Regions from separate parts of the Listeria grayi genome, predicted to be linked through region 1. Evidence: riboswitches for the same ligand, from Rfam matches in the RefSeq annotation. Region 1 holds a riboswitch; the other holds the start of a gene.
The links. A riboswitch is a leader RNA that binds a small molecule or an ion and turns the genes downstream of it on or off. The one in region 1 is predicted to bind FMN.

Region 1 (16,571 bases):
GAAGTAGCTGGGAGTTCGTGTTTACCTGTGTATTTAGGAATAAAATAACGATTGATACTACCTGTCGCTAGCCTTCGATTCCAAAGAAAATCCTAGAGAAAAAACAAAATCTCTCCCTTCTAACTTGCTACAATTCAAGGCTTTTGTCAAGTTTTTTCTAAGCTGTCTTTAGGGAAAACAGGTCGAGAAAAGCGCTGTGGAGTCATAAAAAAACAGTCTTTTAGCAAGACTGTCCCTTTTATCTGCGAAAAAACTTCTGATCGCGTGTATTATTTAATTTTTCATTCAAGCAATTTTCTGCTGCGCTAGCTCGAAGATTTTCCCAGCTACTTCATCGATCGACATTGAAGTCGTATCCAGCTCGATCGCATCGTCTGCTTTTTTCAGCGGTGAATGTTCTCTTGTGTAATCTAAATGGTCGCGTGCTTCGATCTCTTTTTTCAGCTGTTCGATATCTTCTTCAAAGCCCTTACGCTTATTTTCTTTATAGCGGCGTTCTGCTCGTTCTTCGACGCTCGCCAGTAAAAAGATCTTCAGTTCTGCATGCGGCAAGACCGCTGTCCCGATGTCGCGGCCGTCCATCACGATACCGCCTTCTTCTGCTAATTGATGCTGCAGTTTTTGCAAGGCAGTCCGAATAGAAAGGTGCGCAGCTACGATCGACACATGATTAGTTACTTCCGCCTTACGAATGACTTCGGTCACATTTTCTCCATTTATGTAAACTTGTTGTACTCTGCCTGGCTCAAATGTGATCGTACTTTTTTCCAGCAAAGCATGGATCGCTTTTTCGTCTTCGTAATCCAAGTTGTTTTGAAAGGCTAAATAGGTGACTGCACGATACATAGCTCCCGTATCGATATATACAAATCCTAATTTTTTAGCAACTATTTTTGCTACTGTACTTTTTCCAGCTGCCGCCGGTCCGTCAATTGCGATACAAATTTTTTTACTCATGATCGGTTCCTTTCTCATCTAAAGTTCTTTTGACTGATCTCTTCTTTTGCTGCCAACAAGACAGCTAATTTCATGCGCGCTTTTTTACTGTCATAATCTTTTCCCAGTATAACACCACGGTTATATAAATCAAAGGTGCTTCCTTCATAATCGTAAGTCGTGTAAACATTGCCTTCTTCCGCACTTGTCGTGATAACGACGGGAACACCGGCATCTAATGCACGGATGATCGCCGGCATCATTTTCGGTGCGACTTGCCCGCGTCCGACGCCTTCCAGCACGATTCCTGCCACATGATTGTCAAGCGCAGCATCGATAAACATACCGTCTGCTTCCAGATAACATTTTATCACAACGACTTGCGGCAAGGACAAATGGATATCATAGCATTCATGTTCGACCGGCTTTTGGTAAACAAAAACCTGATCATTATCAATGATACCTAAGTAACCAAAACCAAAGGCGCTGAAACCTTGGATATTGGAGGCATGCACTTTTTTGACATATCGTGCGGTAAAGATCCGTTCATTGAAAACAACAACGGTTCCAGCATCTTTAAGAACCGGCTCACAAGCTGTATAGATCGCGTGCCGAATATTGACATAAGCATCTGTCCCGGGTTCGTCCGGGGCCCGCTGTGATCCTGTAACTACGACCGGGCGGCTGTCAGTGATCGCTAAGTCAAGAAAGTACGCCGTTTCTTCTAAAGAATCAGTACCGTGGGTCACTACAATACCGTCATAAGCCTCATCCATATAGATCGTTTCGATCAATTGCTTCAACGCGATCAGATCATCAAATGTAATATGCATCGATGGTAATTGAAAAGTGGAATAAATATCGATTTGGATTTCTGTCGGCAGCTCACAAAGTGCCGCCAGTTCTTCGCCGGAGAGTTCTCCCGACGCCAGCTTTCCTGACATCGTCTTCTTGCTGGCGATCGTTCCTCCAGTTGTTATTAGCGCTACTTTTGCCATTTTCTTCCTCCTTTACAAGGCGAAAGAGTCTAAGCAGCTCTTTTCAAAAGCAATGCTTAGCCTCTTTCTTAAAATGATTTATTTAGGGATCACAAGGGTCGTTCCAACCGGTACGCTATCTCCCGACAATCCATTTGCTTGTTTGATCTTTGCTACGCCACTACTTGCTCCGGCGCTTCCGTACGCTGCTCTGGCGATACTATACAATGTATCTCCTGCTGCGACAGTATGAGAGGTAGCTACTTGCTGTTTTTCTTTCTCTGCCTGTTGTTCTTTTTCAGCTTTTTCTTTGGCTGCTTGCTCTTTTTGGGCTTGTTCCTTTGCCGCCTGTTCTTTTTGCGCTTGCTCTTTGGCTGCCTGTTCTTGCTTCGCTTTTTCTGCGGCTGCTTGCTCTTTAGCTTTTTGGTCTTTTTCTTTTTTCTCTGCGGCAGCTTTCTCAGCTTTGGCTTTTTCTGCTTTTTTCTTTGCTGCATCTTCTTTGGCTTTCTTGTCAGCTTTTTCCTTTGCTGCCTTGGCCTTTTGTTCCTTCTCCGCTGCTGCCTGTTGTTTATCTTCTTTATTACTTGATGAAGCAACGCTGACTTTATTTTCTTCCTGCTTGACAGGATCATCATTATTATGCGTATTTAAAACAATCACAGTGACGATAACGATCACAAGCGGTATCGATATTAAAAAAATCATTAGCATATTCAAAAACGGGTAGCGAAAGAAGGACTTCTTTCGAGTTCGGCGGCTATCGCTCCGGGACAACATGGGCGGCTCGTTATTGAATTCATCTTTCTCTTCGTCCGAATACTCCCATTTGTAATCCTCTGGCTCTCGGTATTCATGTTTCTTTTTACGCGCCATTGAAGTTTTCCTCCTTTGGTAAAATATGAATCATTCCTTTTGCGCATACTTATATGTAGGCAGGAGTCGAAATCTCCTTGCAATAATTATACACATTTTTGTAATATACAACAATAGAAAAAAAGGAATTTCATGCGTTTTCATCGAGATTAGTTCTTAGGTCGCAGGAAAGATTTTCATCGCAACAAGTACGTCAGGTAATCTTCCCAGGTCTTTTGCGGTTTTGATGTCGCCTTCTCTTCAGAGCCGAAAAAGGCATCTAGAGAAGCTCCATCATTGTCGCAACATTCATTCGGAGCTGTTTCTACTTCATTTTCCCCAAAGTAATCCGTCAAAAACCTCCGCCGGCAAGTTTTTGTTTCGATGAAATTTTTCATTTGTTTTAGGTTATTCAATTTCCATACTTGCCGGCTCTGGATCTGCTGATTTATCTCTGCAGCAGTCAGCCCGCTTCGTGCATAATAATTTAAAAACCGCTGCTGCTGATCAGGCAAAGAAGCACGTTCCTTATCAGATAGAGAGAGCAGTGCCGGATCAGGTAGATCCCGATCTAATAATTGCGCTTGGATAAATTCGTCACCGGCAGCATAAAGCAACAGCGCGGCACTTGGATCACCATCCCGACCCGCACGTCCGATCTCCTGCAGATACGCTTCGATATCAGCTGGCATATGATAATGGATCACATAGCGGATGTCCGCTTTATCGATCCCCATTCCAAAGGCACTCGTTGCACAGATCACCGCAAGTTGTCCGCTGACGAACTGCTGCTGGATCGTGATCCGGTCTTCGATCTCCATTTCGCCATGATAAAATGCAGCCTGCATCCCAAATTCTCGGCTTAACTCTTCCGCGATCTGCTGTGCGAGTTTTCGACTGGTAAAATAAATGATCCCCGGCGGTTTCAATTCTTGCAGCACTTGTATCAAGGCATCTTTTTTTGCTTTTGCAGAAGCATATTTTTGGACAAAAAGTGCAATATTTTCACGGTTGACGGAATAAATGATCTCCTCCCCGGAAGTGAGTTCCAATTGTTTCCAAATATCTGCCCGTACTTTTGCTGTTGCCGTAGCAGTCAACACTAATGTCAATAGCTCGCCCGCTTCCCGTCTGAATTTACCGAGTTCCAGGTAATCCGGGCGAAAATCGTGTCCCCACTGCGAGATGCAATGCGCTTCATCCACTACAAAAAGCCCGATTTTGATTCGCAAGAGTGCGCTTCTCACTTCTGGGTTACCAAGCATTTCCGGCGATAGGAAAATAAATTTATAGGCAGCCAGATCGCGGATCACCTGCTCTTTTTCTTCCCAATTCAAAAAACTGTTTAATGCAGTGACCCGTTTTTCTCCATATGCTTTCATCCGTTCCACTTGATCCTGCATCAGTGAGAGCAGCGGCGAGACAATGAGGACAGCCCCCTCTGATAAGTAGCCAGCCAGCTGATAGCAGACCGTTTTCCCGGTTCCTGTCGGCAGCATCGCGAAGCAGTTTTTATTCGCTAGGATCGTCTCGATGACTTCCTTTTGTCCAGGGCGAAAAGAAGGATAACCTAAATAGCGTTGCAATGCTTGTTCTAGTTCCATCAATTCCCCTTCCTTTCCTTGCTTACCACCGCCAGCCGGATCTGATAATAGCTAAGCTGCGGGTAAACTTCCTTGATTGCTTTCAATTGTATGTAATTGCCTTGTTTGATTGCCGCGATCGTTGTTTCATCGGGCAGACCCGGTACCTCCAGATCTTCAAAAGTTGCCCGTAATTCGACAAAATGATCATGGATCGTACTTTCTTTAAGTCTTCGGCGGCTAGCCAATTCCTCCACGGAAATCGTTTTTTTATCTAAGGTGCGAAAGAACTGGAACGTTTTGGTTGCCGATTGTGTCAGTGTACTGCTCCGTGTTGGCAAAAGCGGGGTAAGCACCGGAAATCGTTCTGGCGAAACTTCTAATTGTTCCACAACAAGATGGATCTGTTCCAACCAGTCAAAATAAACATCCCAGCTGCTTTTCCCGTTTTCCTGAGCTAATTGTTGCATCGTCAGCCCCATCCATTCTCCCCCAGAAAATTGACGAACGATTGCTTCTGGTGACAGTGCCGGCGGAAAAAGCCGAAATAATAGTTCCATTTCAGCGTAAAGTTGCTGCCGTAACTGTAACTTATCGCCGCTTTGCAGCTGTGAGGCGAGCCAGCGCTTGATATGTGTCTGAACGTAGGCATCCCGCACCACTGGCAAGTAATGTTCCTTACGATGTTTCCAGTTACTGGTGACTTGTACCGCTAATTTCCACGCAGAAAAAAAGAGAATCCCGCGCGCCGTGTAAGTAAAATCCTTGTAGTTCCGCTTGGCAAAACGATTTTCCTCATGATTTTTGATTTCATAGCCTTGTGCTGTTTCTATAACAACACCCGCATCCACCAAGTGGCGAAGGCGTGTTTGCAATTGTTCTGATTTCAATGTCGGTGTCAATCCAAAAAAACGTTCCATCCGAAAAAGGTGAATATCTTGAACAGCTTGACCCGTTCGCTTACCTGTCATGATCGCATAAATAAAAGGAACTTTTCTTGGCGTAGTAAAGCCATTTAAAAGCATGATTAAATAATTGTCTAATTGATCCACTGTGCGTTCACCACCTGCCCCTATCATATCATAGAAACACGTGTTCTACAGCAATTTTCTGTTTTGTGGTATACTACCTTGTAGAAAAGGAGGAGCTGCTATGCCGAAATACGTTTGTGTGGATAAAGAAACCTGTATTGCCTGCGGTGCCTGCGCCCTTCATGCCCCTGAGATATTTGACTATGACGACGACGGTATCGCCTATTCGATGCTTGACAATAATCAAGGAAATTCTAAGATCCCGGAAAAGTGGCTAGAAAATGCAGAAATTGCAGAAGAAGCCTGCCCTTCTTTATCGATCCAGATCGCGGATGAGCCTTTTCAACATAAGTAAAAGCAGTGCTAATAACTAGCACTGCTTTTACTTATTTTTTATGTTTGTAAGCTCGTTTGCTTTTTTCTTTCGGCGAACGGTTACGTAAGATCCAAGGCTCCAAATAATTATATAGGATAAAGAAAATAACGCTGACGATCACACCTTTTAAGAGGTTAAAGGGGATAATAGAGTACGTAATAAGCGCTGTGATATCTACATTCTTAGGCAGACCGCCAATCTTGATATAAAATGGCAATAAGATAAAGTAATTAAACAAACACATAACCACCGTTATCGATATCGTCGCAAGTCCCGATGAAATCGCGAGAACGCGCTTTGATTGATAATAGCGGAATAAATAATAAATCGGAAAAACAAAGCTTAGTCCGGACAGAAAATTCGCAAATTCACCAATTGGCACACCAGCGATTCCTCCCGAAAACATAAACCATAAAACATTTTTCAAAAGCTCGATCAAGATCGCAGCTAGCGGACCAAACATAAACGCGCCAACCAATGCAGCGATATCGCTAAAATCAAGTTTCAAAAATGGTGCACTAGGCAAGATCGGAAATTCGATCACCATCAGCAAAAAGCCGATCGTGCTCAGTACGGCAACACTAACAAACGTTTTCAATGAATAATTTTTCATCAACCTATTCTCCTTTGATGTCCATCCAAAGAAAAGGAAGACGGCAGCTTTTTTACTTGATCCAATAAAAATCCCCTAACCAAAATAAGTTAGGGGAGAACAGACGAATATTCTAAAAAAGGCATAGCCAAAGAACATTGCGCAAGCAAAAAAGCTTACTGCCTACATCTTCTCCCATCCAGACTATACTGTCGGTCCTGGAATCACACCAGAGTCACCCGCAAAAAATGCGGATCGTGGACTATTACCACCGGTCGGGAATTACACCCTGCCCCGAAGATGAACGATATTTAATTTCTACATTATTTTATCATATTTTTAAAAATTAGCAAGCACGTTATTCCAGCCACGGTAATTCTGTACTCAAAGAAGCTGCCAGCGCCTTGCTCTGCTTCACGCGTTCCTTACGAGCTAAGCTGCGCGCCTCTGCCCCGGCATGGATTCGTTTTTCTTCATCCGATTGTGGGATCACACTGGCTACTTCTACGGAACGACCTTCTTCATTCAGCGCTACAAATGTTAAGAAAGAAGTCGCCGCCAGATAGCGTTCGCCTGTTTTCAAGTTTTCGGCGATCACTTTGACAAAAATCTCCATGGAACTTCTTCCGGTTGAGGAAACATAGGCTTCTAAACAAACCGAATGGTCGTTCTTGATTGGATTCAAAAAATCCACGGAGTCTGTAGAAGCTGTGACGATATCTGTCCGGCAGTGTCTCGAAGCACAGATCGAAGCAGCATCATCGATATAGGTCATCAGACGGCCACCAAACAGTGTATTATGATTATTGGTATCTTGCGGGAATACCCGGCTTGTTTTTACTACTAATGATTCTCGGCAAAATTTCGGTTCTATTTTACTCAATTGTATTCTCTCCATTCATTTGTAAAGGTAATTGGATAATAAAGGAAGATCCTTTTCCAAGCACACTTTCTACTTTGATATAACCACCGTGGGCATCCACGATATTTTTAACGATCGCCAGTCCGATCCCGGTTCCTTTTGTTTCGCCTCGAATGCGGGCTTTATCTGCTTTGTAAAAACGCTCAAAGAGATAGGGGATATCGGCTTCGCTTATCCCAGCACCATTATCTTGGATCGCGATCTTGATCCGGTCTTCCAGTTTTTCTAGCTGAACAGTGACTTTCCCCTCGTGCCCTTCCCGGCCGGTGTGCTGGATCGCATTCATGATCAAATTGATAAACACCTGTTCCATGCGATCCTGGTCAAAGAAATATGGGATATCCGCTGGTGCTGAAGATACTGCTAGGCTCACATGATTTTCTTCGGCCAATACTTGGAGGTTAGCCGTTACCTTATTCGCAAGCGCAGTGAGCGAACCTGCTTTTTTATCTAAATTAGTGAAGCCCGCTTCCATCCGCGCCAGATCCAGCATTTCGTTGACCAAGCGGCCGATCCGGAGCGATTCTTCATAAATGATCTCCGCAAATGCCCGCACTTCTTCTTCATTCTGCGCCACACCATCAATAATCGCTTCACTGTAACCTTGGAGCATCGAGATCGGTGTCCGCAATTCATGCGAAACATTATTGACAAAATCCGTCTTCATTTTTTCCAAACGGCGTTCTTCCGTCATATCCCGTAAAACCACCACGATACTACGGATGATCGTGCCATCATAAAGCAATGTCAAGATCGCGACATAAGTTTTATCATCAACAGTCAACTCGCCTGTTACTTCTTGCTTTTCCTCGACTGCCTTAGCGATCAGCTCAGAAAGAACGGGCGGAACCAAGACGCGTGTTTCGTTTTCGCTGGAGAAAAACCAATGATGCAGAAATTCTTCTGCTGGTGGATTACTTAGTATGATCGTTTGCTCCACATCGAATTTGATAACTGCATCCGCCATGCCGATCAAAACGTTGGAAAACTGTTCCTTCTCTTGCTGCAAGGCACCGATGTTTCCTTGTAACTGCTTCGACATCTCTTGCAGTGCATATCCTAGTTCGCCGATCTCATCATGTGTATACGGCGGGATCTTTGCGTGAAAATTCCCTTTTGCCATCTCTTTAGCTGCCTTCCGCATTTGATTGAGCGGCACCACCATACGGGAAGAAAATAAAAATGAGATAAAGGTGGTGATAATGATTGCTACAATAATGCTTAGTACGATCGAGTTTACAGCAGTACGATTCAATTTGACGATATCATCATAGAACTTATAAACATAGATCGTTCCTACTTTATCATTCGGAAGTGCAAACCGTTTCGCTGTCAATTCGACAGACATGGTCTGTTTGTTTACTTTAAAGTCATATTTTGTGTTGATTTTTCCATCGCTTTTCAGTTGCTGATCGATTTTTTTATCGGTCACCAGCTGATTTACTTGCTTCTCAGTCAGCGATTTTTTTGTCGGGCTTCGATAGACGCGTTCGCCATTTTCAAATATAAGGACACCGATATTATCTTCTAATAAGTGCATCGCTGATTCATCAGCTGTATTCTGACGTACGACTTCGCCATTCTGCTTCATAAAACTTGTCAACTTATTGGCGATTTCGATATTGAGCTTTTCTGCCCGATCAATGTTCGTCTTCTCGTACATGACAGCAATGACCAAACCGCTGATAGAAAGGACCCCGATCAACAATAAGATGATAGTGCTCCAAATTTTCCAAACAATGCTGCCTCTGAGTTTCATCTAGTCGTCCTCCTCCATAGAAAAAAACTGCCTGTTTTCAATAACAAGCAGTCTGTAATCAATCGTCTGGTACTCCTAGCTTATAACCTAATCCCCATACGGTGACTATCATTTTCCCTGCTTCTTCGGAAATATCATACAATTTTTCGCGTAGTCGCTTCACATGCGTATCGATCGTACGCAGATCGCCGACAAAATCATACCGCCAAATTTCTTTCAGCAACGCTTCCCGGCTGTGTACACGTTCGGGTGTCCGCGCCATGAAATATAGCAGATCATATTCTTTCGGAGTCAGGTTTACTTTTTCACCATTAATGGTTACCAGATGGGACTCGTTATCAATGGTAAGGTTTGGAAAAGTGATCGTATCGCCGATTGAAAGAAGTGTGTCTTTGCCTTGTTCGCCACCACTTGCCCGTCGTAATACTGCTTTGACACGCAAAACGACTTCGCGTGGACTGAAAGGTTTGACGATATAATCATCCGCACCGACTTCAAATCCTTGGACACGATTGGATTCTTCTCCTTTGGCAGTGAGCATGACGATTGGTGTGGCTTTTGCCATCCGTATTTCCTTGCAGACTTCGATCCCGTCTTTCCCTGGCATCATCACATCAAGTAAAATAACATCGTAATCATATTTAAGCGCCATGTCGAGCGCATCGTCACCATTATCCGCTTCATCAATAAGATAACTTTCTCGTTCTAAATACATTTTCAATAAACGACGAATGCGATCTTCGTCATCGACAATAAGTACTTTTATCTGATTATTCATCCGTACTCATCCCCTTGCAAAAAGATTTCATAAATTTGAATTGCTTCTTTTCAAAATTATACCTGTTTTTTCCCCTTTGTGCCACTTTTAGTTCTATCCAAGCGGTATTTCAAGGTACCGGCTTATTTGACTATTTCAGTTTTCCAAAATTCGCTTGGGTCTTCAGCAATTTGACTTCATGATGAGAAAGCTCACGGCGTTCGCCTGCATTCATGCCTGCCACATTTAAAAAGGCATAAGCTTCGCGCATCAATTTTTGCACAGGAAAGCCAATTGATTCAAACATCTTCCGGACTTGTCTGTTTCTGCCTTCGTGGATCGTGATCTCAATGATCGCTTTTTCCTTCGCTTTATCTGCGGAGCGCAGTTTCACTTTTGCCGGAGCGGTTTTACGGCCGTCAATGACCACACCGCGTTCCAATCTGCGGAGCTGCTCTTTCGTCGGGATTCCTTTTACACGGGCGATATATTGTTTTTCCACTTCATGTTTAGGATGCATCAATTTGTTCGCAAAGTCGCCATCATTTGTCATCAATAACAAACCCGATGTTTCATAATCCAGTCGGCCGACAGGATACAATCGCTCTGGGATATCCACAAAGTAATCGGCAACTGTTTTTCGTCCTTTATCATCTGTGACTGCTGATACAACACCTCTAGGTTTATAAAAGAGGAAATAACGGTGTTCTTCTTTTGTCAGTTCGATTCCTTCTACTTCGATCCTGTCATTTGGAGATACTTTTGTTCCAAGTTCACGGACAACTTCGCCATTTACGGTTACGCGTCCAGCAGCAATCAATTGTTCCGCTTTACGGCGGGAAGTGACTCCGCTATTTGCTATTACTTTCTGTAATCTTTCCATTATTTCTCCTCCTCTCTTTGTTTCTGGTTAAACCTGTCGAAAAACAGATCTAATTCTGTCTGTTCCAGTTCTTCTGCTTGATCTTCCAGCTGCGGCAATTCCGCCAGCGACTTCAATCCGAAGCTGTCTAAGAATTCATCTGTCGTAACATACAGTTTCGCTCTTCCGGCACCTTCTGCGCGGCCATGATCTTTAACAAGCCCTTTTGCTACTAATGTACGAATTGGACCGTCTGTGTGGACACCGCGGATCTCATCGATCTCCATCCGCGTGATCGGTTGTCTGTATGCAATAATGGCGAGTGTTTCCAAAGACGCTTGCGACAATGTCGATTGATCCGGGATCTCTACTAACTTACGCAGGTAATCTGCGTGTTCTTTCTTTGTGGCTAATTGAAAACTCCCCGCTGTTTCTAGCAAAGTCAGTCCTCGGCTATCTTTACTGCGATAATCTTCTCCGACCGCTTCCAATAGATTAAGTACTTCGATGTGGGTGATCCCCATGACCTGTACTAATTGCTCTACGGACAGTCCTTCATCGCCAGCCGCAAAAAGCAGACTTTCGAGGACTCCCATTTGGTTATTATCTGTCACTTGTCTTTTTCTTCCTTTCCTTGCACATATAAATCAGCAAAATTACCTACTTGTTCCACGATCACAAGTTTTCGCTTCATCAATTCCAGCAGCGCTAAAAAAGTAACTACTAAAGCCTCTCTGGTATTGCCTTCAAACAGCGCTTCAAACTTAGTTCGGTTGTTTTTAGCTGCTTTCAGCGTGACCATGACTTCATCCATTCGGTCCCCGATCGACACTTCCTGCGTTGTTATCCTTGTATGCAGCGGCTTCGCAAGCTTTTGTCTTCGCATCATCTTGTGAAAAGCGCTCAGCATATCCGGCAATCCGACATCTAGTTCTGCTTTTTCGATATCCTTTTCATAAATCTCCAAGTCCATCGGTGCTTTGCCAAAATAAAAACTTCTTTCTTGTTCACGTTCTTTTAATGTTTTGGCAGCTTCTTTGTATTTTTTATACTCCATCAGCTTCTGCACTAGCACTTCCCGCGGATCTTCTTCCAGTTCTTCCATGTCGAGGTCGATCGCAAGTTCTTGTTTCGGCAGCAGCATTTTGCTTTTGATCTGCAATAGCGTCGCAGCCATCACTAAATATTCGCTAGCGATATTTAGTTCCAGTTCCTGCATGGTATGCACAAATTCCATATACTGATCCGTTATTTCAGCCATCGGTATGTCGTAGATATCTATTTCCAGCTGGTTGATCAGATGAAGTAGCAAATCAAGCGGGCCTTCAAAAGCATCTACTTTAAAATTCATTTCTATCATTTTTTTACCGCCTTAAAATAATGACAAATCATTTTGGATCAAGTCATCATAAGTTTCTCTGGCAACAACTAGCTTATCGATCCCGTTTTCGACAAAAACAACAGCAGGGCGGCAGATTCGGTTGTAATTGCTCGCCATTGCATAGCCATAAGCGCCGGTACAGAAAACAGCCAGTATTTCACCGCTTTGCATGTTTGGCAATGGAATATCCCAGATCAGCATATCCCCTGATTCACAGCATTTTCCGGCAATCGATACCGTTTCTTCGGCAGCTTTTTCCGGATGATTCGCGATCACAGCTTCGTATTTTGCATCATAAAGTGCAGGTCGGATATTATCGTTCATCCCGCCATCTACCGCAATATAATCCCGAATTCCCGGCACTTCTTTTCGCGAGCCGATCGAATAGAGTGTCGTTCCTGCTTCGCCGACTAAAGCACGCCCAGGCTCGATCCAGATCTCCGGTACAGCGAGTTCATTTTGCTGGGCAACTTCTTTTACCTCTAAGATGATCTGGCGCACATATTCTGCTGGTTCCAGCGGTTCATCATCCGCTGTATAACGCACCCCGAATCCTCCTCCTAAGTTTAACACACTCGCCTTAAAGCCAAAAGCATCGCGCCACTCTACTAATTTATCCATGACACGGTGAGCAGCCACCTTAAAACCAGTCGTTTCAAAAATTTGCGACCCGATATGGCAGTGTAGCCCTTTCACATCAAAATACGCAGAATCTTGAAGCAACAGTTGTAAAGCTTTTTCTGCCTGTCCATTATCCAATCCAAAACCAAATTTAGAGTCTTCTTGCCCGGTTAAAATATAGTCATGTGTATGCGCTTCGATCCCCGGTGTCACTCGGACAAGAACAGATACTTTCTGCTGCCGTTCACTTAGGATCGTTTTAAGCAGATCGATCTCATAAAAATTATCGACGACGATACAACCAATCTCATAGTCTAGCGCCATTTCAATTTCTTCACGCGTTTTATTATTGCCATGAAAATGAATCAGTTCTGCAGGAAAACCTGCTTTTATCGCTGTATAAAGTTCTCCTCCAGAGACCACATCAACAGAAAGCCCTTCTTCCGCCATCAACTGATAGATCGCGATTGCCGAGAAGGCTTTGCTCGCATAAGCAACTTGTGCAGTGATACCCATTTCTTCAAATGTTCGTTTAAATCCTCTGGCGCGATCACGGATTAAAGCAACATCATACACATACAGAGGTGTGCCGTACTTTTCAGCCAGCTTTATCGTATCCACCCCTCCGATTTCCAGATGCCCTTCTTGGCTTGTTTTCATCGTTCCAAGACGCTCAAATGTCACTTCAATCCCACCTTTATCTCCAATTTTTACATTCACTTGTCTATAGTAGCATAAGACAAACAGTCGCGACAATAACATTATCAAATATATGAAAAAAAGCGGCTTCCAAAGGGAAAGCCGCTTCACGTAATAAAACTGTTCGCGTTTAAGCAAGTTTACTTAAAATCGCCCGTACATATTTCAAGAAAGTCTGCTGCACACGATCTGTCGTTTCGATAACTTCCTCGTGCGAAAGCGGCTGGTCAAGGATTCCTGCAGCCATATTTGTGATGCAAGAGATCCCCAGCACATTTAGACCAGCATGGTTCGCAATAATAACTTCCGGAACCGTCGACATACCAACTGCATCTGCTCCTAGCGTACGCATCATTTTGATTTCTGCTGGTGTTTCGTATGTCGGCCCACTGAATCCAGCATAGACGCCTTCTTGGATCGAGATCGAGAGTTCTGCCGCTACTTTACGCGCTAACACACGTAGTTCTGTTTTATAAGCATCCGACATATCAGGGAAACGCGGACCGAATTGGCTGTCATTTTTCCCGATCAGCGGGTTAGTTCCTGTGAAATTGATGTGATCCGAGATCAACATCAAGTCGCCAGCTTCATACAACTCATTGACACCGCCAGCCGCATTCGTCACGATCAGTGTTTCGACGCCTAAAGCTTTCATTACTCTAACAGGGAAAGTAACTTCCTGCATCGAATAGCCTTCGTAAAAATGAAAGCGACCTTGCATCGCGACCACTTCTTGTCCTTCTAAAGTTCCAAAAACAAATTGTCCAGCATGTCCTTCTACGGTTGAAACTGGAAAATGCGGGACATCTGCATACGATAACGCTGTCCGATCTTCTATTTCATCTGCCAAAACACCAAGACCAGATCCTAAAATCAAGCCGATCTTTGGTGTTTTCTCATAACTTTCCCGAATTTTACCAACTGCTTCTGTTACTTGATCCATACTCATCAATCATTCTCCTTAAAGGTTTATTTTTCTATTTAGGCACGTGGATGATATTTCTTGTAGACATCTTGCAAACGTAGCTTGGTAACGTGCGTATAGATTTGGGTAGTGGAAATATCTGCATGTCCAAGCAATTCTTGAACAGAACGAAGGTCAGCACCATTTTCCAGTAAATGGGTCGCAAACGAATGACGCAGTGTATGTGGTGTGATCGGCTTATCGATGCCGGCTTTCTGAGCAAGCTGCTTTAGTAGCTTCCAAAAGCCTTGTCTGGTGAGTCCGCCGCCATGATGATTCAAAAACACATAATCATTGCGATATTTAGGTTTTCTCAGCTTGGGACGTGCTTCTTCTAAATACTTAGTAAGTACGGCCGTAGCTGTATGTCCAAGCGGTATGATCCGCTCCTTATCCCCTTTCCCGATCGTTTGGATAAATCCCATATGTAAATGCAGATCATCCAGCTTCAAATGGATCAGTTCCGAGACCCGCAGGCCTGTGGCATATAAAATCTCAAGCATAGCCTGATCACGAAGTCCGAGTATCGAATTCGGGTCGGGAGCAGCCAAGAGTTTCTCTACTTCTTCCAAATGGAGCACTTTCGGTAGCGCTTTCGTTTGTTTCGGTGTCTCGATCTGGATCATAGGATCATGATCCATTTTTTGGTCATGCAGTAAAAAATGAAAAAAAGAGCGCAATGAAGCTAAATAACGTGCAATCGTACGCGGAGATTTATCAGCATCGCGTGCAAAAGCAATAAATGCCACGACCGTTCCTCTGGTAATGCTGTTTGGATCGGTTATCCCCTCTATTTCTAAAAAGGAATCAAAATAACGCAAATCCCGCTTATACGCTTGAATGGTATTTGCCGCTAACCCTTTTTCCACAACTAAATAGTGCAAAAAGTCTTCCACATATGGTTGCATGTTCGCACCCCCTACCTTTTATTTTACCATGAATCCCAGTAGAGTATAAGCCTAAAAAAAGACTTATAATAAATTGCTTGTCTGTTCAAACAATTCACTATAAATCTTCTATTATTTATTCGTTTTTTTCGCTTCTTCCCGGCAATTCAAACAAATGCCCTGGAAAGTCAAACGATGGTCCTTCACTTGGAATTTCCAGCGATCTTCAATAATTTTTTCGACATCTTCCAGCAGGTCCTCTTGGATTTCTTCCACCGAACCACATTCGATGCAGACCAAGTGATGATGGAAATGTTTTGCACCTTCTTGTCTTAGATCATAACGCGATACACCATCGCCGAAGTTGATCTTATCCACTACTCGAAGTTCGGTAAGCAACTCAAGCGTCCGATAAACAGTCGCCAACCCCGTATCAGGGGCGATCGCCTTCACTTGTAAGAAAACATCTTCTGCGCTTAAATGATCTTTTTCATTTTCGAGTAGAACGCGGACAGTAGCTTCTCGCTGCGGAGTTAATTTATAGCTGGCTTCATGTAATTGTGTTTTGATTCGTTCAATTCTACCTTCCATTCTGCTTCCTCCCAAACTTGCTTCATTAATTCTCATTATCAATTACTCTAGTTTATAATAATTACAATTAAAATGCAAGTTCTATTTGAAAATATATCCCATTTTAGCATTAAAAATGCTTGCCATAATCGCATTCTCATTAAAAATAATTATTAGATTATAATCATTATTCTAATTGATAATTGCTTCAAGATTTTGCTTTCGCCAGTAAATATAAAAAATACGGTGCACCGATAACCGCCACAACAATACCGGCAAAAATTTCTGAAGGCTGAATAATCAAGCGCCCGATCGTGTCTGCTAGTAATAGAAGAAGACCGCCAGCTAAGGCAGAGACCGGCAACAGCCATTTATGTTCACTGCCTACTAGAGAACGGGCGATATGAGGACCGATCAATCCGACGAACGCGATCCCGCCGCTGACCGAAACACATGCTGCAGCAAGCGCGACAGCCACAATAAGCAAAATAAACTTTTCTCGTTCGACACGCACACCAAGTCCCGTTGCGATCTGATCTCCGAAACCGAGAATATCCAGAGTTTTTGCTTTCCAAACAGCGATCAGACAAGTGACGACAAACCACGGCAGCAAAGCAAATACATACTGCCAGCTGGAAGCCCAGATATTTCCAGCCACCCATTCCGCATACTTTTGGTAATTAAGCGGATCGAGTCGTACTGATAAAACGGTTATCAATGCAGAAATAGCAGCCGCGATCGCGATCCCTGTCAAAAGCAGTCTGTTTGGCAGTAGCCCTTCTTTTCGACTATAAGAAAGCCC
Region 2 (16,571 bases), 980 kb from region 1:
TAGTTCGGTCAGTGTAACTGGACTTAGTTCTGTCGATGTGCATCATACTTACAGCACGTTTGGGATCTGGATCCTAATGGGCATTTTCCAGATTGGCGGACTTGGTGTCATGATGCTGAGTACGTTTTTCTACTTGATCCTTAGACGACGGATCGGTTTGAAACAGCGCCAACTGATCATGACCGATACCAATCAGTTTTCAATGAGCGGAATGGTGCGGATGCTGCGCGACATTTTAGTATTGATTTTTGGCATCGAATTGCTGGGGACATTGATATTGGGAATTTACTTTATCCCGCATTATCAGTCAATTCCTGAGGCGATGTTCCAAGGCTTATATAATTCCGTTTCGCTGGTGACCAATGCGGGTGTCGACATTACTGGGCATTCCTTGATGCCGTTCGCAAATGACTATTTCGTCCAGATCATTTCGATTTTGCTGATCATGGCTGGAGCGATCGGATTTCCGGTATTATTGGAAACAAAAAAATTCTTATCGATCAAAAATGCTTTGATCCCGTTTCGCTTTTCCTTATTTGTAAAAGTGACGACGCTGACATATTTTATTTTGCTGATTGGCGGCGGGCTGTTTATCTGGCTTTTGGAATTCAAGCATTTCTATGCGCATTCCAGTGTGGCAGAAGGATTTTTCAATTCGATGTTTTTGTCGGCTACTTCGCGAAGTGCCGGACTAGAAACGATCGACAGCAATTTGTTAAGTGTGCCGACATTGATCTTGGTATCCTTCTTGATGTTTATCGGGGCGTCGCCAAGTTCTGTGGGCGGCGGGATACGAACCACGACATTTGCGATCACGATGATGTTTGTGTATTCGGTTATCCGCGGCCGGACACATGTATATGTGTTTGGTAGAGAACTTTATCAAGAAGACGTGAGGAAGTCGCTAGCAGTTACTTTTTGTGCGGGATTCTTATGTATGCTCGCCATTATGTTGATGGCACAAACCGAGCCACATGCGCCGCTGATGGCCATTATTTTTGAAGTGCTGTCCGCGTTCGGAACCTGCGGACTGTCATTAGGACTAACGCCAGATCTAAGTGTGGCTGGTAAGATCATCATTATTATACTGATGTTTATTGGCCGGATCGGGATCTTGTATTCCTTGCTTTCGTTCCGCAATAAGAACCTGCCGAAAAATGCGATTCGTTTGCCGAAAGAAAAGATCATTACAGGCTGATAAGAGCAATAGGATCCCTATAGAAAAAGAAATACCCCCGCTCTTTATTATAAAAGAGCGGGGGTTAGTCATGCTTATGACGACGGAGTAACTTAATAACTTTGTTTTTGAAATCGACCTGCCCACTTAGTGAACATATTTCTGATTTTTGAAAAACGGAGTTCGATGACTGGTTGAACGATCGTCGTTACTACTTTACTCGATAAAATGATGGTCAATCCAAGTGAAATAGCCATTAGCAAGAAAATCGTCTGCAATTTGTAATCGACGGTTTGAACGGAGCCTTCTCTAAATAATTTAATGAAGAAACCGTGTAATAGGTATACATATAAGGTATTTTTCCCCCATTTTGTAAAGAAGAGCTGTCTTTTCGGCACGAAGCTGAAAAAGGCGCTGATCGAAGCAAAGGAAATCGCATAGACGAAGAGACGAATGAAAACACCTAAAGTGCGATTATCGAGAAAATTGGCGTAAGGTTTAGAACCTAAGAACCAGTTTTCATTCAAAGCAGGGTGAGCGATGATAAAACTTACAATCGCTATAATTACACCAGCACCGATCCATTTAGCCAGTTTTGTTTGTAAATACTGGAAGTGCTGTTTGGTCAAATAAAAGCCAGCTAAAAAGAATGGGAAGAAGACAAATGTTCTTGATAGACTCAGATAGCCGTCAATTTGATCAAAGTAACCTGCCACTAAGCCGAGAACGATCGCAATTGGCATCGCGTAACGGGCAGATAGTTTGGCAAAGCCGATCAGCATGATATTCCAAAAGAATAAGCTGAGTAGGAACCAAAGCGACCATTCCGGTGCGAATAACTGGATCGAAAAGCTGCTCTTGCCAAGTAAAAAATAATAGAAAATACTATAAATACATTGGAAGAAGACATACGGTAAAATAAGCTTTTTCATTGTTTTTGTGATATAGCCAGGTTTCCGGAAGTTTTTGGCAAAAAAACCGGAAATCAAGATGAAGGCTGGCATATGAAAAGTGTACACATAAATATAAAGCACACGAATGCTGGCATATTCTGTAATATAACTTTGCATCAGATGTCCAAAAACAACTAAAAAAATCAAAATAAATTTTGCATTATCAAAGTAGCTGTCACGACCTTTGACTGGGGTAGTAGTTGGCATGAAAATCACCACGCTATCCTTTCTATTTAGGTTCTAGTATAGTAGTAAATACCCTGCTTCGTGTAACAAATAACCGACATTACAATGACAGTTTAGTAAAGAAGAAGCAAAACTTTGTAATGTTTTCTGAAAAAAGGAGTTGACTTTTTTCAAATTTGTCGCCATAATCGTAGGTAATTGAATATCATTTCTTCGGGGCAGGGTGTAATTCCCGACCGACGGTGACAGCTTCCTTTTGGTAGCTGAAGTCCGTGACCCGCATTAATTTGCGGTTGATCTAGTGGAAATCTGGAACCGACAGTGAAAGTCTGGATGGGAGAAGAAGCACGTGCGATTTTGTAAGGAGATCGTTTTTTTACCAGTGCAATAAACAAGGGGGAAGTTTACCTTTTATTTGCTGCTGTGTAAGTTTCTTTGTGTTGAAATTTGGAGCCCTGCCATTTTGGTGGGGCTTTTTTATGTATAAAGGGGTGAAAAGAGTTTTGGATAAACATGAAAAATGGATGGCAATCGCTATAAAAGAAGCGAGGAAAGGACGTGGAAAAACGTATAAAAATCCGTTGGTCGGTGCTGTTATCGTCAAAGCAGACCGTTTGATCGGAAAAGGTTATCACGCCAGCTATGGAGACGTCCATGCAGAAGTGAACGCCTTTCAAAATGTTTCCAACCCCGAAGAAACGAAGCATTCAAGTATCTATGTCACCTTGGAACCATGCGCTCATCATGGCAAACAGCCACCCTGCTGCGAAAAAATCGTGGAAATGGGGATCGAGCATGTTTACGTGGCACAGTTAGATTCCAATCCGCTAGTTCGCGGGAAAGGTGTTGCCTATTTGGAAGCACATGGAATCAAAGTGACTATAGGTGTTTTAGAGAAAGAAGCAGAGCAGCTGAATCCAGCTTTTCATTTCTTTCATCGTCATCGCCGTCCGCTTGTTACTTTGAAACAAGCCGTCACCATCGATGGCAAAACTAACAGCTCAGCGGCTAGCCGCACATATTTGACGGATGAAAAGACGAGCGAAGATGTACAGCAACTGCGAATGGGATCTCAAGCGATTCTGGTCGGCAGTGAAACAGTTCTGATCGATGATCCTGCACTTACGATTCGAAGTAACGTTGTGCCTTATCCGCCCGTACGCATCGTGCTCGACAGACGCGGACGGACAGTGGATCAAAAGTTCCAGCTTTGGCGCGATGGTCTCGCAGAAACATGGCTTTTTACAGGCAACGAGCCAGATATTAGTTTCGCAGAACATGTCCGTGTCTTTGTTGACCCGGACTGGACAATTGAAAAGGTGATCCGCATTTTAGCGGAAGAAGGAATTCAATCTCTTTGTGTAGAGGGTGGCGCAGCAATACATGATGCCTTTTTAGCAGCTGGCAAAGTCGATCGGATCGTAAGTTATGTTGCTCCTTACTTACTGGGAGGAAATGCTCGTCCAGCTGTAGCAAGCAAGAGACAAACAGACGCTTTGACGGCATTTGAGCTTAGCCATGTAGAACAATTGAAAGAAGATGTGAAGTTAGTGTATCACAGAAGGGAGGCAGACAAATGTTTACCGGAATCATCGGAGCGATCGGTAAGATCACTCAGGTAAAACAGACCCATCAAACTATCGTGATTGGTGTGGCGGCGCCAGAACCATTTTTGGAAAACTATAAAATCGGCGACAGTATGGCCGTGAATGGTGTATGCCTGACTGCAATTTCCATTACGGCCAATAGTTTCCAAGCAGACGTGATGCCAGAAACATTTCGCGCTACTAATTTAAGCCGCTTGCAGATCGGATCGCCAGTCAATCTTGAACGAGCACTACCTTTAAACGGCAGATTGGAAGGGCACCTGGTAGCAGGGCATGTCGATGCAACTGCGAAAATCGAACGAATCTGGCAAGAGGAGAATGCGATTCGCTATCAATTTGTATTTCCTGCTTCTTTAGCAAATGAGATCGTTCGCAAGGGTTCCGTTGCTATCGATGGGACAAGTTTGACGATCATTGATGTAGCTGGAACAACTTTTTCCGTTGGTTTGATTCCGCATTCGCAAGCAACGACTATTTTAGCAAACAAAAAAGTTGGTGAGCTTGTCAACATCGAAACAGATCTGGTTGCCAAATATCTTTTAAAGGAGCAGTCTGGGAATTCGCTATTGACTGCTAAGTATTTACAAGAACATGGATTTTGAAGGAGGAAAGAAGGATGAATCATAAAGTAGAGCAAGCGCTGCAAGCATTGCAAGCTGGAAAACTGGTCATTGTCATGGATGATGAAGACCGGGAAAGCGAAGGAGATCTAGTCGGCATCAGTCAGTTTGCAACTCCGGGAACCGTTAATTTTATGACAACTTATGCACGTGGGCTGATTTGTGTGCCTTTAGCCAAAGAATTGGCGGAAGAATGGGATTTGCAGCCAATGACAGGACATAATACAGATAAGTTCGGGACCAATTTTACCATCAGCGTGGACCATCGCTCCACCTCAACAGGAATTTCCGCATTTGACCGCGCAGCAACGATCCAAGCGTTGGGAAATAAACAGACCACAGCAGCAGACTTTTATCGGCCAGGGCATATTTTTCCGCTGATTGCTGAAACTGGCGGGGTTTTAAAGCGGCGTGGACATACAGAAGCAGCGGTAGATCTGGCTCGCTTAGCAGGCGCAGTACCGGCGGGGTACATCTGCGAGATCTTAAATCCGGATGGCACGATGGCAAGACGAGCAACGTTAGAAAAATTGGCAGAAGAGTGGGGATTGATAATGATAACGATAGATGATATTGTTCGCTACCGCCAATTAGAAGACACGCCAGTAGAATCCGAAGTAACGGTCAGCTTGCCTACAGCTTATGGCAATTTCTCCTTAGAAGCATTTACGTCATTAGATGACGGTCAATTGCAGTTATTAGTATCAAAAGGAAAACTGGATACCGACGAGCCACTGCTAGTCCGCTTGCATTCAGAATGTTTGACAGGTGACGTCCTTGGATCGCACCGTTGCGACTGCGGGGAACAACTTGAAAAAGCGCTAGCGACGATAGAGAAAGCTGGTCGCGGGGCTGTCCTGTATTTGCGCCAAGAGGGTCGGGGTATCGGGCTTTTGAATAAACTAAAAGCGTATGCCCTACAAGAAAATGGCTATGATACTTACGATGCCAATGTACATCTTGGCTTTGCTCCAGATAGCCGGGAATATCACAATGCGGCGGCGATTTTAAAAGAAAAAGGAATTCGCCAAGTAAGACTGATGACGAATAATCCGGAAAAGGTACAGGCTTTAGAAGACATGGGGATCGAAGTTGTCGAAAGAGTTCCACTTGAAGTAGGGATTTATCCGGAAAATAGTAAGTACTTAACAACAAAAGCAGAAAAATTTCATCATTTATTGCACATAGAAAATGGAGGAGAAGTAAAATGACAGTTTATGAAGGTATGTACGATGGTAAAGGGTTAAAAATTGCAATTGTAGTAGCGCGCTTTAATGAGTTTATCACTTCTAAATTATTAGCAGGTGCATTGGACACATTGAAACGGCATGGCGTTTCGGAAGAAGATATTCAAGTGATCTGGGTACCAGGTGCATTCGAGATTCCACTAGCTGCTCAAGTGATCAGTAAGAAAAAAGAAATCGACGGAGTTATCACTTTAGGCGCGGTCATTCGTGGGGCAACGACGCATTATGACTATGTCTGCAGCGAAGTTTCAAAAGGTGTGGCGAATGTGGGGTTGGCAAGCGGGATGCCAGTTATCTTCGGTGTCCTTACAACGGAAACTATTGAACAGGCGATAGAACGGGCTGGAACGAAAGCTGGAAACAAAGGCTCAGAATCAGCAATGGGTGTGCTGGAAATGACGAATTTGATAAAAGCGATCGGCTAACTAAAAAAACGCGGAAAAGAATATCTCTTTTCCGCGTTTTTTGTTTTATTAAGCCATTACTTGTTGTTTTACAACGATTTTACCAGTTTCATCGACATCTGCTTGTAAAGCTTTTGCTTCGGGTTCATCGATCAAAATATCAGCAATGTTGTCTTCCAATTGTTCTTGGATCGTTCTACGAAGTGGTCGAGCACCGAACTTACTGTCGTAACCAAGATCGATCAGTTTTTCTTTTGCTGCGTCTGTCACATCGATCGTTACTTCTTCGTCTGCTAACATGGTATTTAAGTCTGCCAGCATCAAGTTGACGATTTCAAGGAGATTATCTTTTTCAAGCTGGTTGAATTCAACGACACTGTCGAGACGGTTCAAGAATTCTGGTTTAAAGAAGTAGCCGAGCTTATCCAGTGAATCACTGTCTTTTTCGGATTGTTTTTCTTTCAACATCGTAAAGCCGACAGAAGCCTCTTTATCGACTGTTCCTGCGTTGCTTGTCATAATAATAACGGTATCTTTGAAACTTACGGTCCTACCTTGAGAATCGGTTAGGCGACCGTCTTCCAAGATTTGCAAGAACATGTGTTGGACATCTGGATGTGCTTTCTCGATTTCATCCAGTAGCAGAATGCTATAAGGATGACGGCGGATCTTCTCGGTCAATTGACCAGCTTCATCGTGACCAACATAGCCTGGAGGTGAACCAATCAGCTTAGCAACGCTGTGTTTTTCCATATATTCACTCATATCTAGTCTGATCATCGCTTCTTCTGTACCAAACAATTCTTTTGCAAGCGTACGTCCTAACTCGGTTTTACCTACACCAGTAGGTCCAACGAATAGGAAGGAACCTATCGGCCGGTTTTTTTGTTTCAAGCCGACCCGGCTGCGGCGGATCGCTTTTGCTACTTTGCCAACAGCTTGTTTTTGGCCAATAACTTTTTCATTCAAATGTGCTTCTAAATGTTTCATTTTAGATTGTTCTTCGGCTTGTAGTTGACCAACTGGAATACCAGTTTTTTCTTCAATAATAGCTTGGATATCAGCGACTTGGATGACCGGACGTTCAGAAATACCAGCGGCTGTTTTATTTTCGGAGAGACGTGTGATCTCATCACGGATATTAGCTGCTTTTTCATAGTCTTCGTTTTGCAATGCTTGTGTCTTTTCTTTTTCCAAGCGTTCGACGCGTTCGCTGACTGTTTTTTCGTCTAAACGTTCGACAGACAGATTATAGCGGGCACCAACCTCGTCCATTAGGTCAATTGCTTTATCTGGCAGTTGACGGTCTTGGATATAGCGTACGCTCAAGTTGACAGCGGCATCGAGGCTTTCTTTCGAATAAGCGACTTCATGATAATCCTCATAACGTTCTTTTAAGCCGTTCAAGATCGTGATCGTGTCAGCGGCACTTGGTTCGTCGACCGTTACAGGCTGGAAGCGCCGTTCCAAAGCAGCATCTTTCTCGATTTGACGGTATTCTTTCAAGGTTGTCGCACCGACCATTTGTATGTCACCGCGTGCTAATGCTGGTTTTAGAATGTTACCAGCATCCATCGAACCTTCTGCGGAGCCAGCACCTACGATCGTGTGGACTTCGTCAATGAAGAGGATCGTATTGGTCTGATCTTGCAGTTCTTGGATCAATTGTTTCATTTTTTCTTCAAACTGTCCGCGGATCCCAGTACCAGATACTAAGGAAGCCACATCGAGCAAGATGATTTCTTTGTCTAATAATTTCGTCGGGACTTTTTTATCTGCAATCGCAATTGCTAGACCTTCGACAACAGCCGTTTTACCTACACCTGGTTCACCGATCAAAACAGGATTGTTTTTTGTACGGCGGTTAAGAATCTCGATCACACGTTTGATTTCCTTATCGCGGCCAATCACCGGATCTAGTTTGTTTTCACGTGCCATCGCTGTAAGATTTGTTCCATATTGACCTAAAAGGCCGCCGCCATTCCCAGCTGTTTGGGTTTGAACCGTGGATTGTGGTCTGCCTCCAGATTGGAAGTCGTTCCTTTGATTAGCATTATTGAGGCCGCCCAATTGACGGAAAATATCGTCAAAAGGAGAGTTGCCTGAAAATGGATTAGTTTGATTTTTAACTGTTTGATAGCAGTCTTGGCATAACGGTATTTCTTGTTTTTGACCATTGATGTTCATATATAACTGTATCGTTGCTTGATTTTGTTTACAATTTTCGCATAGCATAAAGTTCCCTCCTCTATAAATAGTGGAATTGATCAAAGCGCTTGTTGACTTTGACTAACTTTGACCTTATGGCTATAGTATACACTGACCTATTTTGACTTTCAAGTGTTTTGCTCAAAAAAAAAGAACATTTCCACGGAAATAGAAAATGTCCTTTTTAAGTTACTCAAACTCAATCTCATAAATCGATTCATCTAAACTATCGAGTATCTCATTTGCTTCTATATAATTGATCCATTCCTTTTTTGGCTCAGAGGAACTAGCTTTTACGAGCGGCTTAATGCGGCTATAAATCGTTTTGAGAAGGTCTGTCCACATGTTGTTCACGGCGCGCTGGATTTTTTCTTCTTTCCAACGTTTTGCAGGGGCTCTTCGTCGGTTTTTTACATTTTGGTATTCTGTCGCATTGACTACAAACGTTTCTCGCGATTGTAAGTGGTTGTCCATATACTCCATAAATTCAGTGAAATTCAAGTTAATATCTCCTAGCTCTCGTATAGTATTTGACTACGCCTTGTTACATTCTCCATAAACGTTATAGAGCTGGAATTGGTATTTTTGACAAATAAAAAAGCCGGAATTCCTTTTTATTGGCTGCTTCAAGTATAACATGAGGGGAGAGATATGAATACTCTTTTTGATTTTTATAGAACGATTTGCGAAAAGACACAAAAAAGACATTTTTCTGTTATCGAAAAATGTCTTTCTTTTTATGTAATACAAAAATTGTATCACTGACAGTTCGGCTGTTAGTATAGCGGTAAAGCTACTAATAACAGGAAGATGAAGGTTAAGTGCGATAAGTAGGTAAGGATAACGCTTTTCCTAAATTGATATAGTAGATTCCATACTAAGGAAGCAACGAAAATACTGACGACAACAGCGATACTTTTGCTGACACACATAAATAATGCCAGGATCGCGGCGCTGATAATCGCGGCGATGATCGGGTGGAAATAATGATTTAACCGCTCTAAAACAAAACCGCGCCAAAATATTTCTTCTCCCGGAACGATGATGAAAATGAGTAATAGCCATATTAATAGGGAGTCGGTCGAATATTTGGCGAATGCGCTTTTAACGGATAGATCCAATCCACCTGGAAGGACCTTGAAGAGGATGGCGCCAATATAAAAGACGACATAGAGAGCAATACCGGATACAATACCTAGAAATAGGTTTTTTGTAAAAGATGATTTCTTTTCTAGATCCTCATTAAAAATAACGAAGCTCATTAAAAATAACGTACAAGCTCCATATAAATACCAAAATGCACCACGATAATGGTAAGTAAGCGCAATTAGGAGCGCACAAAGTATAAACCCAGCGATGAGTTTATAGTCTATCTTGTTGCTTTTCAAAAATCTTACACCTCTTTAATCATAGAACTTATAATCATTTAATACTTTAATCGAAAAAAAGTTTTTTAGCAAACTTTATAACTATTTTATTGTAACATGACTGAGCTGCGAATATCATGAGAGTTCTCTCATTTATATAGCATTCAGATGGGATTTATGATAGACTGTAGAATGCAAAATAATAATTTACCTATCTAAATTAAAGGTGGAAACAGAAAAATGACGGAAAAAGTGGTAATTTCTCACGTATCCAAGCAGTATGAACTAGTGAAGACCAAAAGCGACAAGATAAAAGCGATGTTTTTCCCAAAGGATCGCTCGAAATTCTGGGCACTGCGGGATGTCAATTTGAGAATCGGCGATGGAGAGACAGTTGGTTTAGTTGGAACAAATGGTTCAGGTAAATCAACACTATCCAACATTATTTCAGGTGTTATTATCCCTACGACAGGGAAGGTGGAAGTGAATGGCGAGACTTCGCTGATCGCGATCGCCGCAGGGTTAAAAGGTAATTTATCAGGACTTGACAACATTCGGTTGAAGCTTTTGATGAGTGGGATGCGCAACAAAGAGATCGACAAACTACTCCCTAGTATCATTGAATTTGCAGATATCGGCGACTTTATCACGCAACCGATCAAAAATTATTCCAGTGGGATGAAATCTAGATTAGGATTCGCGATCTCGGTGCATACGGATCCGGATATTTTGATCATTGATGAAGCATTATCTGTTGGGGACCAAACTTTCTATCAAAAATGTATTGATAAGATGATGGAATTCAAGGCGCAAGGGAAAACGATCATTTTTGTCAGCCACTCACTTAGCCAAGTGAAAAAGCTGTGTGATCGAATTGTGTGGATGCACTATGGTACGGTACGGGAAGACGGTCCGTCAGAAGAAGTAGCAGATCACTATGATGCCTTTGTAAAAGAATTTAATAAAAAATCAAAAAAAGAGAAAAAAGCGTATATCAAGAAATTCCGTGAAGAACAAAAAAACGGTGAGGGTATGAGCAGGGGAATGAAGCGAGCACCGGCACAAAAGAAAAATGTCAGCTCCTATTTCTTTGGCGCATTATTGCTAGCACTTACGATGTTCTTTGGCTATTGCGTTGCAGCAGATAAATCTTTTGTTTCCGTTTTAGGATTTTCTGATTCAAAACCAGCTGTTCATGATAAAGTAAAGCCAAAGCAAGCAGAGAAAAAGAAAAAAGCGGCTCCCAAATCGAAAAAAGAAGAAAAAGCAAAATCACAGACTGAGACTTATGAAGTCCAAGCAGGCGACACACTTACTGCTATCGCTCAAAAGTACTATAAAGAAGGCGAAGTTGCAGCAGGTGTAGAAAAAATCATGACCGCGAATAATTTGCAAGACGGAAATATTCATGTCGGTCAAAGTATCAAAATACCGAAGTAGCAAAATGAGCAAATTTGGCACTAGCTGATTTGCTCATTTTTAAAAGGGCGAAAGGGAAATATAGCGAAGCAGGAGAGGATTCAATGCTTGAAAAAATTTATAAATTTCTACTATGGATATATATTTTCTGGTTTTTGATTAATATCTGCTTGATCACTTTTCATGTGACACCCCCGCATTTGACAACCTTGCATTCTTTATTCTTAGTATTGACGGGGATATTTGCGCTCGTTTTTTTCATTATGCAATATGGAACGGGGCTTGGTCTAGCAATGATCAGTCTGGTGTTTATTGTGAGTGTCTCGATCGAGTGGATGCAGCTTAGTTTCACAGAACAGAATTACGCGGCGCATTTTGGCCTGGATATCTATGGCGTACCAATAACATTCGGCTTTATTTGGATCGGGATGATCGCTGGGACGCACATTATTGCCAGAGAGATCACGCTGAAAATCAGCATCGACTGGCTGCGCGGTGGTATCTACTCGATCATCGCTGCAACCATGGTCATGATATTTGAAGTTTTGATCCAGCCGATCTCGATGCAGTCGAAAAATCTGTTGGCGTTAGGGAATGGTATTACCGTCTTGCAATTATCGGACTTTATCAATTGGTGGTTGCTCGGTTTTATTCTGCATTTATTGATTTTCTTTATCCTGAGTTTGACGGATAAGTGGGGGAAATTGAAATATCCAGATCTGAAGTTAGAGCTCGTGATCGTTTATTGGATCATTATTGCCTTTTTCGTGTTCCTCTCGCTTTACATTGATCTGTGGTCATCGATTGCGATCATTATTGGCGCAAATGCGTTATTTACGTTATGTTTTTATATCAGTTTAGATAAAGAAGAAAAGCAGACATGAAAAAACAGGAATCGAGATTATCCTCGGTTCCTGTTTTATTGCTTTTTACACCATATTCTTTTTGTTTTACGATTCATCTGAGGAAGAAGCTGAGTGAATGATTTTATAATTCTTATGATTGACAACAGTTTTTTCATCGACATCAAGATCGTTAAAGTTTTCCATGTAAGTCAAATCTACTATAACTGAATTTTCGTTCAATTTTTCTACGATTCCAGTTAATCCATTTTTAAACTCGATTATATCTCCAACCTGTGCTTTTGTCATCATTACCACTCCTCCGAATTTCACTTCCTGCTGCTTCCTTTTTGAAAAAGTGCTTATTAAAGTTCAGTTTGCACTATTTCGATTTAAAAAGCAACTATAACCCTTTCGATTTTGGGAATTTAAATTGTGAATAAAAGCGCAATCCTAGGTATATGAGCGCCTCCATTACCTAAAACGGTTGCACAAAGTTGATTTGCTTACATGTTTTCTCAAAAAAACATGTAAAAAAAGTTGTGAGGACACTAAAAACATGGTATGCTTTTTAATTGAGAGATAGTCTTTTATACTGATTATTTTTGGTCTAAAAGGTTACTAAATAAATTTCTTTATGAAGGAGAATGTTAATATGGAACAAGCAAGTTTTGTAGTAATCGATGAAACAGGTATTCACGCTCGCCCCGCAACACTTTTAGTGCAAGCAGCTAGCAAATATAGCTCGGATGTACAAATTGAGTATACTGGTAAAAAAGTAAACCTTAAATCTATCATGGGCGTTATGTCTTTAGGTATTGGCAAAGGTGCTGACATTACTATCTATACAGATGGTAGCGACGAAAAAGAAGCAATCGAAGGACTAACTGAAGTGCTGAAGAAAGAAGGCTTGGCTGAATAATGGCTAAAGAGTTGAAAGGTATCGCAGCTTCTGATGGGATTGCAATTGCGAAAGCTTATCTACTCGTGGAACCTGATCTTTCTTTTGAAAAATCAGAGGTGGCTGATGTTGAAAGTGAAGTAAAACGTTTTCAAGATGCAGTTGCAATTTCGAAACAAGAGTTAGAAAAGATTCGTAATAAAGCAGCTGAAGATTTAGGTGAAGATAAAGCACAGATTTTTGATGCACATCTTTTAGTACTTAACGATCCTGAATTGGTAGGACCAATTGAAGAAGCGATCAAATCGAGCAATGTAAACGCTGAATCTGCACTACATGATACAACGGATACATTTATCGCAATGTTTGAAGGAATGGACAACGAATATATGCGTGAACGCGCAGCTGATATTCGTGACGTACGTAAGCGGGTACTTTCCCACTTATTAGGTGTTTCTATTCCAAATCCTTCTCTGATTGACGAAGAAGTTGTTGTTGTGGCAGAGGACTTAACTCCTTCTGATACAGCACAATTGAACCGCAATTTCGTGAAGGGCTTTGTAACAGACATTGGCGGACGTACATCACATTCCGCTATTATGGCTCGTTCGCTTGAAATTCCTGCGATCGTGGGAACAAAAGAAGTAACGCATCATGTAGCAAAAAATGATATGGTGATCATCGATGGCCTTGAAGGTAACGTGATCATCCATCCAACAGAAGAACAATTAGCACATTACCGTAAAGTACAAACAGATTTTGCTGCACAGCAAGCAGAATGGGAAAAGCTTAAAAATGAAAAAACGGTCTCTAAAGACGGTGTTCATGTTGAGCTTGCAGCAAATATCGGTACTCCAACGGACTTGACTGGCGTTATTGCTAACGGCGGAGAAGCTGTCGGTCTATACCGTACAGAATTCTTATATATGGGTCGTGACAACTTCCCGACTGAAGAAGAACAATTTGAAGCTTACAAAGCAGTTCTTTCCGGCATGGAAGGAAAATCTGTTGTTGTTCGTACACTTGATATCGGTGGAGATAAAACACTCCCTTATTTAGACTTGCCGGAAGAAATGAACCCATTCTTGGGATTCCGTGCGATCCGTCTTTGCTTTGCAAACGAGGATCTATTCCGCACACAATTGCGCGCGTTACTCCGTGCTAGCATCTTTGGAAACCTTAAGATCATGTTCCCGATGATTGCTACTGTTGGCGAATTCCGCGATGCAAAGGCAATTTTAGAAGACGAAAAGAAAAAATTAATAGCTGATGGAGTAGAAGTTTCCGACTCTATCGAATTAGGTATCATGATCGAGATTCCTGCTGCGGCAGTTCTTGCTGATCAGTTTGCTAAAGAAGTTGATTTCTTCTCCATTGGAACAAATGACTTGATCCAATACACAATGGCAGCTGACCGCATGAACGAACGTGTTTCTTACCTATACCAACCGTATAACCCATCGATCTTACGTTTAGTTAAAAACGTGATCGATGCTTCTCACAAAGAAGGAAAATGGACTGGTATGTGTGGGGAGATGGCAGGTGATCAAACTGCAGTCCCATTGTTACTAGGACTAGGTTTAGATGAATTTTCGATGAGTGCTTCCAGCATTTTGAAATCTCGTTCTTTGCTTAAACGTTTAAACAAGAGCGATATGGAAAAATTAGCAGCAGAAGCATTGAACCAATCAACAGCTGAAGAAGTTGTTGCATTAGTTGAAAAATATACAGCAGAATAAATAATCTGTTAAAAGTGCGGACTCATTGGAGTTCGCACTTTTTTATTGTGTTATAAATTCTTATATGCTAATATAAACATATTAGTAGAAATTGATATAAGGAGGGCTTCTTGTGAACGAAAATGAATTGCGTTTAAAATTGATCCATGCGTTCTCTAATCCGATACGCATTCAAATTTTAGAATTATTGAAAGTTGAACCATTAAGTGTGGGTGAGATCGTCACACAAGTAAAAGGCACTCAATCAAATATCTCCCAGCACCTTGCTTGTTTGAGAGGCTGTGGCCTGGTAGAAAAAGAGAACATTGGCAAGTTTGTTTATTATAAAATCACCAATGATAAAATCAAAACGATGTTGGCGCTGCTAGACGGGATCGTTGCAGACATCCACACAGACTTAGAAACATGCGAATATGACATTGATTAAGGAGTGAAGCGACAATGACAGCAAATTACAAAAAGTTTTATCAAGTTACTGGCATGGACTGTTCATCATGTGCGAAGACAATTGAAAAAGGGCTGGCAAAACTTCCCGATATCAAAGCTGCTTCGGTACAATTCACTTCCGGGAAACTGGAAGTCGAAGCTGAAGACAAAGCAGCATTCACTGCAGTACCAAAACAAGTGGAGCGGCTTGGTTATGGAATAATAGATGCTGACATTCAAGCTGAGACTTTCCGAATTGACGGTATGGACTGTGGAAATTGCGCCAAAACGATTGAAAAAGGCATCCAGCAGTTAGCGGATGTCGAAAGTGCCGACGTCCAATTTGCTTCTGGGGAAATGGTTGTCAGACATACGACCACAGCAGAGATCATTGCTGATAAAGTGGCAAAGCTGGGCTATACGGCAACCTTAGCAAAAGAAGCTGAAACACACACAGAGAACTCGAAATGGCGGAAGCATGCACCGCTTTTGGCTGCTACTGTAGCGATTTTTGGTGGCTTCTTGGCTACATATCTTTTTCATGCACCAACCACAGCAGCAGTCTTTTTTCTACTCTGCTTAGCGATCAGCGGTTTTCATCCTGCTAAAAGCGCCATTTATGCGATCCGAGCAAGGTCACTGGATATGAATGTATTGATGTCCGCCGCTGCGATTGGAGCAGTTCTCATTGGAGAATGGTCAGAAGGCGCGACGGTAGTATGGTTATTTGCGATCGGCTCTTACTTGCAAAACCGTTCCATTGAAACCACCCGGACCTCACTTCGTAATTTAATGAAACTGACACCCGAAGAAGCGATCATTGTAGAAAATGGGGAAACAGTGAGTCGACCAATCAAAGCAGTCGCTATTGGGACGATCGTTTTAGTAAGGGCAGGCGACAAAATACCCTTAGATGGCATTATCCAGTTGGGCAACTCTTTCATAAATCAAGCGCCGATCACAGGCGAATCGATACCGGTAAGTAAACAGGCAGGAGATCAAGTTTTCGCTGGTACGATCAATGAAGAAGGGCTTTTGAAAATTCGCGTGACAAAAACAGCAGATCAAAGTACAATCGCCCAAATCATTCACTTAGTAGAAGAAGCGCAAGCGAAAAAGGCCCCTACAGAAGCTTTCATCGACAAGTTTGCAGCTATCTATACACCAATTGTATTCCTACTTGCTTTCGCTGTGATGATCGTGCCGCCACTGGCAGGCATCGGCAGCTGGAATGAATGGATCTATAAAGGGTTGGAACTGCTCGTTATCGCTTGTCCATGCGCCTTAGTGATTTCCACGCCAGTAGCGATCGTTTCTGCGATCGGACGGGCTGCATCGAACGGCGTGTTGGTAAAAGGTGGAACAGCGCTTGAAGCAGCAAGTAAAATTTCGGCGGTGGCATTCGATAAAACAGGGACACTGACTAAAGGAAAACCAAGAGTAACAGCGGTAGAAGTGTTTTCAGGCTCAGAAGA

Region 2: linked by a shared signal. The riboswitch ahead of ribD (bifunctional diaminohydroxyphosphoribosylaminopyrimidine deaminase/5-amino-6-(5-phosphoribosylamino)uracil reductase RibD) and the one ahead of EL241_RS04275 (ECF transporter S component) in region 1 are both predicted to bind FMN.

Annotation. Positions count from the first base shown of each region.
Region 1 is NZ_LR134483.1:889,590-906,160, reverse strand. Features, by position in the region: gene cmk ((d)CMP kinase) at 286-957, opposite strand; gene EL241_RS04300 (asparaginase) at 972-1,934, opposite strand; gene EL241_RS04295 (LysM peptidoglycan-binding domain-containing protein) at 2,013-2,786, opposite strand; gene EL241_RS04290 (RecQ family ATP-dependent DNA helicase) at 2,963-4,369, opposite strand; gene EL241_RS04285 (YpbB family protein) at 4,369-5,400, opposite strand; gene EL241_RS04280 (ferredoxin) at 5,501-5,734, shown strand; gene EL241_RS04275 (ECF transporter S component) at 5,766-6,368, opposite strand; FMN riboswitch at 6,531-6,653, opposite strand; gene EL241_RS04270 (acyl-CoA thioesterase) at 6,706-7,245, opposite strand; gene EL241_RS04265 (HAMP domain-containing sensor histidine kinase) at 7,223-9,028, opposite strand; gene EL241_RS04260 (response regulator transcription factor) at 9,087-9,806, opposite strand; gene EL241_RS04255 (pseudouridine synthase) at 9,937-10,668, opposite strand; gene scpB (SMC-Scp complex subunit ScpB) at 10,668-11,261, opposite strand; gene EL241_RS04245 (segregation/condensation protein A) at 11,258-12,007, opposite strand; gene lysA (diaminopimelate decarboxylase) at 12,020-13,333, opposite strand; gene EL241_RS04235 (purine-nucleoside phosphorylase) at 13,479-14,297, opposite strand; gene xerD (site-specific tyrosine recombinase XerD) at 14,330-15,220, opposite strand; gene fur (ferric iron uptake transcriptional regulator) at 15,332-15,790, opposite strand; gene EL241_RS04220 (FecCD family ABC transporter permease) at 15,978-16,571, opposite strand, start outside.
Region 2 is NZ_LR134483.1:1,873,388-1,889,958, reverse strand. Features, by position in the region: gene EL241_RS09145 (TrkH family potassium uptake protein) at 1-1,198, shown strand, start outside; gene EL241_RS09140 (acyltransferase family protein) at 1,291-2,337, opposite strand; FMN riboswitch at 2,522-2,665, shown strand; gene ribD (bifunctional diaminohydroxyphosphoribosylaminopyrimidine deaminase/5-amino-6-(5-phosphoribosylamino)uracil reductase RibD) at 2,820-3,938, shown strand; gene EL241_RS09130 (riboflavin synthase) at 3,893-4,525, shown strand; gene EL241_RS09125 (bifunctional 3,4-dihydroxy-2-butanone-4-phosphate synthase/GTP cyclohydrolase II) at 4,540-5,754, shown strand; gene ribH (6,7-dimethyl-8-ribityllumazine synthase) at 5,751-6,215, shown strand; gene EL241_RS09115 (ATP-dependent Clp protease ATP-binding subunit) at 6,264-8,429, opposite strand; gene EL241_RS09110 (hypothetical protein) at 8,592-8,903, opposite strand; gene EL241_RS09105 (CPBP family glutamic-type intramembrane protease) at 9,179-9,790, opposite strand; partial or broken gene tagH (teichoic acids export ABC transporter ATP-binding subunit TagH) at 10,010-10,954, shown strand; gene EL241_RS09095 (membrane protein) at 11,293-12,072, shown strand; gene EL241_RS09090 (YkvS family protein) at 12,139-12,342, opposite strand; gene EL241_RS09085 (phosphocarrier protein HPr) at 12,686-12,952, shown strand; gene ptsP (phosphoenolpyruvate--protein phosphotransferase) at 12,952-14,670, shown strand; gene EL241_RS09075 (ArsR/SmtB family transcription factor) at 14,783-15,097, shown strand; gene EL241_RS09070 (heavy metal translocating P-type ATPase) at 15,112-16,571, shown strand, end outside.